2 regions of the Sphingobacterium sp. SG20118 genome follow, and region 1 is predicted to be linked to the other one. Evidence: riboswitches for the same ligand, from Rfam matches in the RefSeq annotation. Region 1 holds a riboswitch; the other holds the start of a gene.
The links. A riboswitch is a leader RNA that binds a small molecule or an ion and turns the genes downstream of it on or off. The one in region 1 is predicted to bind thiamine pyrophosphate.

Region 1 (5,395 bases):
AACTGGTTGGGCGTTATCAATTGGAGTTGATTCAGGATAGCTGGAAAACCAGTACAGGGCTGTAGATTGAAAAAATTAAAACCAGAAGTACTGCTGATGACAGGATCCCAAATGATAAACGCATCTTTACAATGCTTTCGGATGGCGTATACTATTTTTACCAAAAATGATGGATTGGGTATAATGCCGATCTTAACTACTGTTATCGGATATTTGACAAGAAGTGTTTCGATAGCAAATAATATATCATGCAGCGCAAACCATTCCAATTGGAAAAGTTTATCAGCAGATTGTAAGGTATTGGCAGTTAATACAGCCATACCCTGAACATGTAGCTGTTCCATTGTTTTGCTATCTGCAAGTACCCCTGCACCTCCGCAGGGATCAAATCCAGCTATGCTGAGTACGTAAGGTCTTTCTGTAGGCATTTTTTTAAACTGATTAAAGGTTGTTCATTTTTCCAGATTGTACCCAGTAGCGCCACACCATCTACGCCAGCCTCATATAGTGTCCCCATGTTTTCGGCATGGATACCTGCAAGTCCAATTAATTGGACTTGCAGGTTGTTTCGAGACGCCAGTTCGTGCTTCACTGAATCAGTTTTTCCATGATTAGGCTTCGAAATACTTGAAAACATAGGACTGAACAGAGCATAAGACCACTGGCTATCCAGCGTATTGAAATCGTCGATGCTATGAACAGATGTCGACCGGATGATATCCTGATCGTATTGGTCCTGTTTATTTGACTTTCGATCATTTTCGTTGAAATGTAGCCTGTTTATCCCCAAGTCTTCAGCAAGATGATGATGACTATGCAAGACAAGGCGATTTCGGTAAGGAAGAGCAATTTCCTGTACAAATAGGGACATTTCCTTATCCGAGAAGGCATATTTTCTGATGTGCAATAATTTCAATCCGGCCTCAAACATCAGATTTATCCAGTACGATTCATGATATACATGCTGTTCTGCAGTGATCACAATGATCATAAATACAATTCTTTACCTTGTTCTATAAATTCTTTGGACATGTCCATCATTCCTTGTTCGGCAGCATCACGAATCTCTTGCGTAATCTTCATAGAGCAGAATTTAGGACCGCACATGGAACAGAAGTGTGCTACTTTAGCGCCATCTGCAGGTAGTGTCTCATCATGAAATTCTCGTGCGGTATCTGGGTCTAAAGAAAGATTGAACTGGTCTTCCCAACGGAATTCAAATCTTGCTTTGCTCAAGGCATTGTCACGATATTGAGCACCAGGATGGCCTTTAGCAAGATCGGCAGCATGCGCGGCCAATTTATAGGTGATCACACCATCTTTCACATCTTTTCTATTGGGTAGACCCAGGTGTTCTTTGGGAGTCACATAACATAACATGGCACAACCAAACCAACCGATCATAGCAGCACCTATAGCCGATGTGATATGGTCATAACCAGGAGCAATATCTGTCGTCAATGGACCTAATGTATAGAATGGAGCCTCATCACATACTTCCAGTTGTTTGTCCATATTCTCCTTGATCATATGCATCGGTACGTGGCCAGGTCCTTCAATCATGACCTGTACATCATGTTTCCAAGCAATTTTCGTTAATTCACCTAAAGTCTCCAATTCAGCAAATTGTGCAGCATCATTGGCATCGGCAATAGAGCCCGGGCGAAGTCCATCACCTAACGAAAAAGCAACATCGTACTGTTTCATAATCTGACAGATGTCTTCAAAATGAGTGTATAGGAAATTTTCTTTATGATGAAACAAACACCATTTTGCCATGATAGAACCCCCACGAGATACAATGCCGGTAACACGCTGTGCTGTTAAATGGATATAACGTAAAAGAACACCCGCATGTATGGTGAAGTAGGAGACTCCTTGTTCGGCCTGTTCGATTAAGGTATCCCTAAATATTTCCCAAGTAAGATCTTCCGCTACACCTTTTACTTTTTCTAAAGCTTGATAGATGGGAAACTGTTCCGATTGGAACTGGCGAATTGCGGATAATCCATTCACGTGTTTCATGAATATTTTTACCCGTTGAAAGGTCCATAATCGTATCAGCACCCCAACGACAAGCCCATACCGCTTTGTCTACCTCTTCTTCAATACTGGAAGTAACTGCGCTATTGCCAATATTGGCATTGATTTTAACCAAGAAATTTCGTCCGATGATCATCGGTTCACTTTCTGGGTGGTTGATGTTATTTGGGATGATGGCTCTACCAGCCGCAATTTCCTCACGGACAAACTCTGGTGTAATAGATTTTTTTGGTGTACGAGCTCCAAAACTGTGTCCAGCATGTTGATGTTCCATACCTTTTGTTGCAGCCTGTATCTGTTCAATACGCTGGTTTTCACGGATGGCTACATACTCCATTTCGGGCGTTATGATTCCCTTTCTGGCATAATGCAATTGGCTAACATTTTTGCCATCCAATGCTTTTTTAGGTTTATGGCTGTATTCAAAACGAAGTTGATCCAATTCGATATCTGCTAATCTTTCTTTACCGTAGTCCGAACTGATCTGGGGTAAAATCTGAACATCATTTCTATCCAATATCCAATTTTCCCGCGTTCGAGGTAACCCTTTTCGAATATCGATTTGTGCATGATCATCTGTATAAGGACCTGATGTATCATAAATAGTGACTGGTGGATTGATTTCTACACCACCTTTGCTCAATTTGGTTGGACTTAACGTGATTTCACGCATGGCAACTCGAATTGGAAAAAGTTGTCCTGAGATATAGACCTTTTTCGAATTTGGAAAAGGAGTCTGGGTAATGTTCTGTTCTAACATAATGGTATATTTTAGGTATAAGTGTATTTATCCGCCTTGTGTTGCAGTGATAATGAGAATTGTGTCTTGATTTTTTAGTTGGGTGGTAGACCAAGCTTTTTTAGGAATAACTTGGTTGTTTAGGGCTACAGCAATGCCCTTGCTTTTTTCTGGAAATTCCAAAAGCATCAATCCTTCCAAAGAGGAGGGAGGCTGTGCGAAAAAACGTTGTTGGTGGTTGATTGTGAGTTCCATTCCTTTTAATTTTTTTAATGTAAAAAACTTTAGGAATGGCCACAGTTATGCAGGTATATGCACAATGAAGACATCTTACTTTTCCCTACGCCAGTATGATCCGGATCAGGTTCTAAGGGTAAAATCTCAGCCTGCAAATCTTGCAGACACCCCTAAAGTTTTCACTAAACTAGGGAAAATATTCTAATAAACGAAAAGAAGGAAAAAGTAATCACCGTTTTCATCTTGGATATGGTAGTAACCGAGTTCCTGATTATGTAGTGAAAATTAAATCTGTATTAACAATTAATGGGATAATCAAATCTTTGTTAATACAATAGTAATAGCCTGTTAATATGTGTGTTAAAATGAAGGTCTACATTTGAGGAATTTTAAAATCTACCTATAATGAAAAAGAAATCAAGTTTATTTGCTTTGATAGCTGTAGCTTCTTCGTCGGTATTCGCGCAACAAGACGATACTGTAGTACAGTTAAATGAATTTAGAAACCCTAAGAAAAGAGAAGTTATTAATATTCCAAATGTTAATAATTATCAAGTGTTAAAATGTGACTTTCATATGCATACTGTTTTTACAGATGGACATGTTTGGCCTAATGTTCGTGTGCAAGAAGCTTGGAAGGAAGGACTGGATGCAATTTCTTTTACCGAACATGTCGAGTATACACCACATAAAGAAGATGTGAAACCAGGTAATTTGAGATCTTATGAATTGGCGAAAAATATAGCTGCCGAGAGTAATATTTTACTTATCAAGGGTACAGAAATCACACGAGGTACGCCTCCAGGACATTTTAATGCTTTATTCATTCAAGATGATAAAAACCTTGTAGTTGACAACTCGCCGAGTTTGGATGAAAAGGCTATTCAGGCAGCTGTAGATCAGAATGCATTTATTTTCTGGAATCACCCAGGATGGAAGGCCACTACGATCAAAGGCTCTTACGATTGGGTTCCATTTGTTGAGAAAATGTATGCCGAAAAGAAGTTAAATGGTATTGAAGTTGTCAATGGTTTTGGTTTTCATAAAAAGGCTTTAGACTGGGCTTTAGACCGTAACCTTACGGTTATCGGAAATACGGATGTCCACAATCTCATTGCGCATGATTATGATATCTCCCGAGCTGGTGTACACCGTACGATGACTTTAGTGATGTCCAAAGACCGTTCTGCCGCATCTATCCGAGAGGCTTTGGAGCAAGGTCGTACGATAGCTTGGTCTAGCAATTATCTTTTTGGTAAGGAAGAGCATGTTCGCGATTTATTTCATGCATGTGTTTCTCTAAGTCCTGCATACCATAAGACTGCTTCTGCGAAAAAAGGTGATGTAAATTATTATGAATTAACAAACAATAGTGATTTATATTTTGAGTTAGAGCTTAAGGATGGTAATGCGACGCAAAAACTGACTTTATACCCTGAATCGACACAGGTCTTGACGGCTTCTGCTGGTCAAAGTGCTTTAACTTATGAAGTAGTATCAACATATGTTCGAAGTGATAAGCATCTTCAAATTAAATTAAGCCTGTAATTTCCCCTATTAAATCATGAATAAATTTATACCAATATTTCTATTGGCAGGGATTTCTTTTGCTAATAATTTGCAAGCGAGGTCTAGTTTTGCTATTGAAACGGTGCTCTTGCAAGAACAAGGGAAAGTGACCGGAAAGGTCGTTGATGGACGTGGGAATGCTATTTCTGGCGCTACTGTGGCGATTAAAGGGACGACAAATGTGATTGCAACAAATGATCGTGGTGAGTTTGATTTCTCCGTATCGCAAACAAAGTCGTTTACGTTGACAGTTTCCTGTGTAGGGTTCTCTACTAAGGATTTTCAGATTGAACCTAATCAGCAAATTGTAATCACTTTAGATAATAAAAACGATTTGGAAGAAGTTGTGGTCGTTGGTTACGGGACACAAAAAAAATCAAATTTAACAGGAGCTGTTTCTCAGATTACTTCAGAAGTGCTGGAAAATAGACCTGCACCAAATCTTTCACGCATGTTGCAAGGTACGCTTCCAAACTTAAATCTTAAGATGGTAGATGGTAGCCCTACACGGGGTGCAACTTTTAATGTTCGTGGGACCACATCTATTGGTGCTGGTGGTGCTGCTTTAGTCCTTATTGATGGGGTCGAAGGTGATGCAAATATGGTTAACCCAAATGATATCGCATCTGTAACGGTTCTGAAAGATGCCTCTTCGGCAGCTATTTATGGCTCTAGAGCGGCGTTTGGGGTGGTTTTGATTACGACTAAAGCACCAGTTAAAGGAAAGACAAAAATTGATTTTAATACAAGTTATTCTTTTAATAAACGTACCGTAGAACCAAAATTGGTTACGAATGGCTATGAATG
Region 2 (5,395 bases), 950 kb from region 1:
TTCTCCAACCTCCTCCATGAGCATTGCAGTATTGGTTAACTCATTGAAATAACGAACTCCTGTCGTGTTAATCCACTTGTCAATGGTTTCTTGTGCTTCTTTTATTGTCATTGTATTAGAAATTATCTTTATCTTCTGTGTTCATTATAATTGTAACGGGGCCATCATTTAACAAATCAATTTTCATATCAGCTCCAAAGATGCCCTGTTGTACTTCTTTCCCCAATAAAATAGTGAGATAATCTGCCAATTGATCATACATTGGTTGTGCTTTATCTGGTTTGGCGGCACGTGTAAAGGAGGGACGATTTCCTTTTTTGGTTTGTGCAAATAAAGTGAATTGTGAAATGAGTAAGATGTTGCCAGAAATATCAAGAACCGATTTGTTCATCAGGCCTTTATCATCATTGAATATACGGAGATTGACAAATTTTTGAGCCATCCACTTCATGCTTTCGGTGGTATCTTCATCTGCAATTCCGATTAGGATTAATAGACCATCTTTAATTTGCCCTGTGATCGTGTTATCGACCGAACAGCTGGCCCTAGAAACTCGTTGTATTACTGCACGCATATAGCAATATTAAGAAAAATATTATTAAATACGATTCTCTCGCTTCTATTGCGGAAAGGTGTTGGACTGCGATGAACAATCGGAAAGATTATGGTTTGTACGTATTAACCACTGAGGTCTATATCAATATATAGACCTCAGTGGTTGGACTAAAATTTGACATTTACACTTAACATATAATTTGTTGTAGCTTGAGGATAATAGAAATTAAAGGATTTGCGTGTGTCGCCATCCATGTATCCCCATGTGTAGCCATTTGTCTCGTACTTTTCATTCAAGATATTATTGATCATTAGTCCAATGCCTATATTTTTCACTCCTAAAATTGAGAAGCTGTAATTCATTCTTATATTGTTGACAAAAGATGGATTAATACTTCTCTCTTTAGCTGAGGTATTATCTAGATATTGTCTTGAAATATATTTAGATATTAATGCAAGTTCTAATGAATGAAATGGGCTATATGAAAATTCACTCGATATTATGGTAGCTGGGGAGAGTGCAATATCTGTTCGTTTTAGTATTTCACCGCTTGTTTCATCTGAAAAGTTTTTTATTTTATTTTCGCTAAATGCTGCTGTTGCTTTCCATCCAAATCTATTCGAAATTTTCCATGCAGCGTCTAGTTCTATACCTAAACGGTAACTATTAGGAATGTTTATTCTTAGTGTTGAACCTACATCATTTAGGGCACCTGTAGGGATGAGCTGGTCTTTGTAGAACATCCCGTAAAAGTTAGTTCCCAAGTTGAATTTATCATTTTTGAGTCGATAGCCAAGCTCCAAATCTTGCATTTTCTCGGGCTTTGGGTTGTGTCCTAATAGATCGATAAAATCATTACGAACAGGTTCCTTACTGGCATAGGCATAAGAAGCGTATAAATTTGAATGCTCATTTAATAGGTAAGTGAAACCCAACTTTGGATTTAAAAAGTTGAATTTTCTATGAAAATCCATTGCTTTGATTTTATCATCATCACCTTTAATGGTGTAACTAATATTTCGATACTGTATATCCGCAAATAATAGCCAGTTATTTAACGTAAGGTCTGCTTTTAAAAATGTGCTGGCATCGTTTTTTTTGGCATTATTTAAATAATATTTATCTCCTAAATTACTGGTCGAAGCATATTCGGCCCAGATGACTTCACCATAATGATCACCTTTGTACTGATTTATAGCACCTCCCCATGTAAATTTTAAATATTCAGATGGATTGTAGTTGAATGAAAAGGTTGTCCCATAAAAATGATTATCTAACCATCTTCTCCTTATTAAATCTGTTTTGGATATGGTATCTGCACTTATAATGACAGGAGGCAGATTGTATTTGGATAATTTTTCCTCGGGGCGAAACTCTTCATAATAACCGGCTCCTCTGGTGTAATGCAAAGCAGCATTGAATGTCAACTTCTCATTAATAAAGTTACTGTAATGTAGTTGATGGTGTGTTTGTGTGTAATTGTCGGTTTGATTTTTGTATAAATACTTGTTATAAGTTCGGCCCGAGTTTAATAGATTTTCTGTTTCCTCGGCAGTATAGCCATCATTACTGGCATAGTCTTTCATTCCTTCTACATCATTTTTAAGTCTTGGTTCGGGAGTTCCATACCAAGATTGAAAGGTTTGTTCTTTACCTGAGAACACGATTGCCTTTAAAATATGCTTATCGCTATAATAGCCACCATCGACATAGAATGATTTTAGGTTAGACGATGCACGGTCAATATACCCATCACTTAATATACGGGAAAGTCGAACATTGAATGCAAATTTATCGTTCAAAAGCCCTGAACCAATTTTTAACGTATTTTTCCAGGAGTTATAAGAACCAAAGGAGTTGTTGAATTCTACGCTTGGCTCTTTATCCAATATATTGGACTGTATATTCAGTGAAGCTCCAAATGAACCGGCTCCATTTGTAGAGGTACCTATACCTCTTTGTATTTGGATACTTTCGGTGGAAGAAGCAAAATCTGGAAGGTTGACGAAGAATGAACCCATACTTTCTGCATCATTGAGCGGTATACCATTTAGCGTAACGTTTATGCGCGCATTGTCAGAACCACGAATTCGCATACTGGTATAGCCGATACCAGCTCCGGCATCGGATCCAATCACTACAGAGGGTGTCTGATCTAACAGGTAAGGAATGTCTTGTCCGACATTGTTTTTAGCAATGTCTTCTTTGGTCAGATTTTTATAGGTTGTAGAAGAATTGCTTTTGGCACGTGTTGCTTGTACAATAATTTCCTCGGTCTTTATCATATGAGGATTAAGGTAAATTTCTAATGTTTTATTGCCAAGTAAATTGAATTGTTTTTTTTCGGGGCTGTAACCTATATAGGATATAGCAACGTCATATTTTCCATTGGATAGCTCAGAAAATTTTGATATTCCATTTCGATCCGATATCGAAGTTCTAATCTGACTATTTATCAGGTTGATACTAGCACCCTGCAAAGTCTTTTTCGTTACATTGTCTAATACTTTGATAGTAAGATTGTTCTGCGCATAAGAGGATAGCGCTATACCTAAAAATACTACTGTGTTGATTAAATTTTTAATCATGTTTTTTTAATTGAATTTTGAGTTAAACAACTATTGCAAGGGGTTACAACAGTTTTTACTTATTTAACTAACCTTTTCCCTCCGCCAGCATTATCTGGATCAGGTGCACAATACAAACCGTATTGTTGGGTATATTCTCAGCCTTTATTCGTGTTCTTAGAACAAGGCACCCCTTATTGATATGCGAAGTTATCAAATAATATCAGTACTAAAAAGATTAAGTGTAATTTCCTGAATTAGTGAGAGGGAGCGAGTTTTTAGGTATTCGTATATAAATAAGAAATTATGATATAGATTTAGTATCGTCTTATTAAGTCATTTGGGATTAAGCTTAAAAAGAATGTTTAATTTCTAATGTGAAAGTTCTGAATTGTTAAATCAAAATTCATCTATTGGAGTAGTTTACTGTCATTGCGTCAGTGAATAGCTACAAATTTTACATTATATCTGTAGAAAGTGTTTTTTTTGATAATTAATTGGCCGTAATTAAACTTATTTCATATCTTCAATAAATATGCTAAAATTTAATTATTTAGCTGTTTGTGATTATTTTTAGCAATTAAAGAATTTATATTAAACCTGAAATTCATTTGAAATTCGTTTAGGTTAATGTAAGTAAGTTGTTTTTTAACTTTTATCATGATTAAATAATTAAACTATTTATGTAAGTTTGATTTTTTTAATGGTAATAATTTTTTTACTAAACTTTGGCACGAATTTTAACGTTATTAATCACAATTGCTTTACATTAACCTGAATGTAAAGTGATTCTTAAAGTTTTTATGATAATGAAATATTTTAGCGCTAACTATATCTTACCAATTACATCTTTGCCAATTAAAGATGGAGTGGTGAAAGTAAATGATGATGGAGAAATTCTAGGTATTTATGAGAGTAAGTCGATGGAATTGAAGGGCCAGCATATTGAAAAATTTGATGGAGTTATTGTTCCGGGATTTATCAATGCGCATTGTCATTTAGAATTGTCCCACATGAAGGGTGCGATTCCGCAAAAAACTGGATTACCAGCTTTTCTTACTAGTGTTATGACCAGTCGAACTTCTTCACTGAAAGTGATTGATAAGGCCATGGCTGCTGCGGATGAACAAATGTATAACAATGGTATCGTAGCGGTAGCTGACCATGCAAATACGGATAATACTTCTAAGATTAAGGAATCTAGTAAAATCCTATACCACACTTTTGTTGAATTTTTTGGTGTAGAACCAGACGAGGCTGACGGCAAATTGCAAGAGGCAAAAGATTTGATACACGAATTTGACCCTGCGCATTCGTCAATTACTCCTCATGCGCCATACTCTTGCTCTAAGATTCTACTTAAAAAATTTAAGAAAGCTGTTCCTGATGTCAATATTATTAGTATTCATAACCAAGAAAGTGATGAAGAGAATAAATTATTTAGATATAAAACGGGTGAGTTTTTAGATTTTTTTAAAAAAATAGGTAAGAATCCTGATTTATTCAAGGCTCAGGCACGTAATTCAATACAATCTTATTTACCGTATTTGCCTCATCCTAATAAGTTGATTCTAGTGCATAATACTTACACTTCGTTAAAGGATTTGGATTTTGTAGATAGAATGGGACGTGATATTGTTTGGTGTTTTTGCCCGAAAGCTAATCTATATATTGAGGGGCAATTACCTAAAGTGCTCAATTTTGTGAATGATAATCAGAAAATTGTAATAGGTACAGATAGTTTAGCATCTAATGATTCGCTATCAATTTTAGATGAGCTTAAAGTCTTGCATAAACATTTTGAAAGTTTAGATTTTCAGCAGACGATTCAATGGGCCACGATTAACGGAGCGCAAGCTTTGAATATCGATGATCAATTTGGATCAATTGAAATAGGTAAAAAACCAGGTTTGGTGTTATTGAAAAATATGGAACACTTTAGGTTAACGGATAAAGTTTCTGTACAACGATTAGCATAATAAAATACTCAAAATCTTCTGTACTTTTGTTGATATGAAACATTTCAATATTTCTATCAAGGGAAAAGTACAGGGGGTTTACTTTAGACTCTCTACAAAAGCTGTAGCGGACCAATTGGGAGTTAAGGGGTTTGTGAAAAACGTGGCCGATGGTTCTGTTTATGTAGAGGCTGAAGGTGATGATTTTGCATTGACTTCCTTAGTTGAATTCTGTGAAGAGGGACCTGAACGTGCAGAGGTAGAAGAGGTGACATGTGAAGAGGGAGATTGGAAGGGATTTAAGAATTTTGAAG

Region 2: linked by a shared signal. The riboswitch ahead of ACFX5U_RS00570 (TonB-dependent receptor) and the one ahead of thiS (sulfur carrier protein ThiS) in region 1 are both predicted to bind thiamine pyrophosphate.

What each region holds. Positions count from the first base shown of each region.
Region 1 covers NZ_CP172826.1:1,068,464-1,073,858, forward strand. The annotation lists gene ACFX5U_RS04965 (bifunctional hydroxymethylpyrimidine kinase/phosphomethylpyrimidine kinase) at 1-428, opposite strand, end outside; gene ACFX5U_RS04970 (thiamine phosphate synthase) at 395-991, opposite strand; partial or broken gene thiC (phosphomethylpyrimidine synthase ThiC) at 988-2,440, opposite strand; partial or broken gene ACFX5U_RS04980 (phosphomethylpyrimidine synthase ThiC) at 2,603-2,803, opposite strand; gene thiS (sulfur carrier protein ThiS) at 2,831-3,037, opposite strand; TPP riboswitch at 3,103-3,201, opposite strand; gene ACFX5U_RS04990 (Sb-PDE family phosphodiesterase) at 3,425-4,567, shown strand; gene ACFX5U_RS04995 (SusC/RagA family TonB-linked outer membrane protein) at 4,584-5,395, shown strand, end outside.
Region 2 covers NZ_CP172826.1:113,686-119,080, forward strand. The annotation lists gene ACFX5U_RS00560 (nucleotide pyrophosphohydrolase) at 1-111, opposite strand, end outside; gene dtd (D-aminoacyl-tRNA deacylase) at 116-574, opposite strand; gene ACFX5U_RS00570 (TonB-dependent receptor) at 724-3,144, opposite strand; TPP riboswitch at 3,204-3,328, opposite strand; gene ACFX5U_RS00575 (amidohydrolase family protein) at 3,933-5,102, shown strand; gene ACFX5U_RS00580 (acylphosphatase) at 5,137-5,395, shown strand, end outside.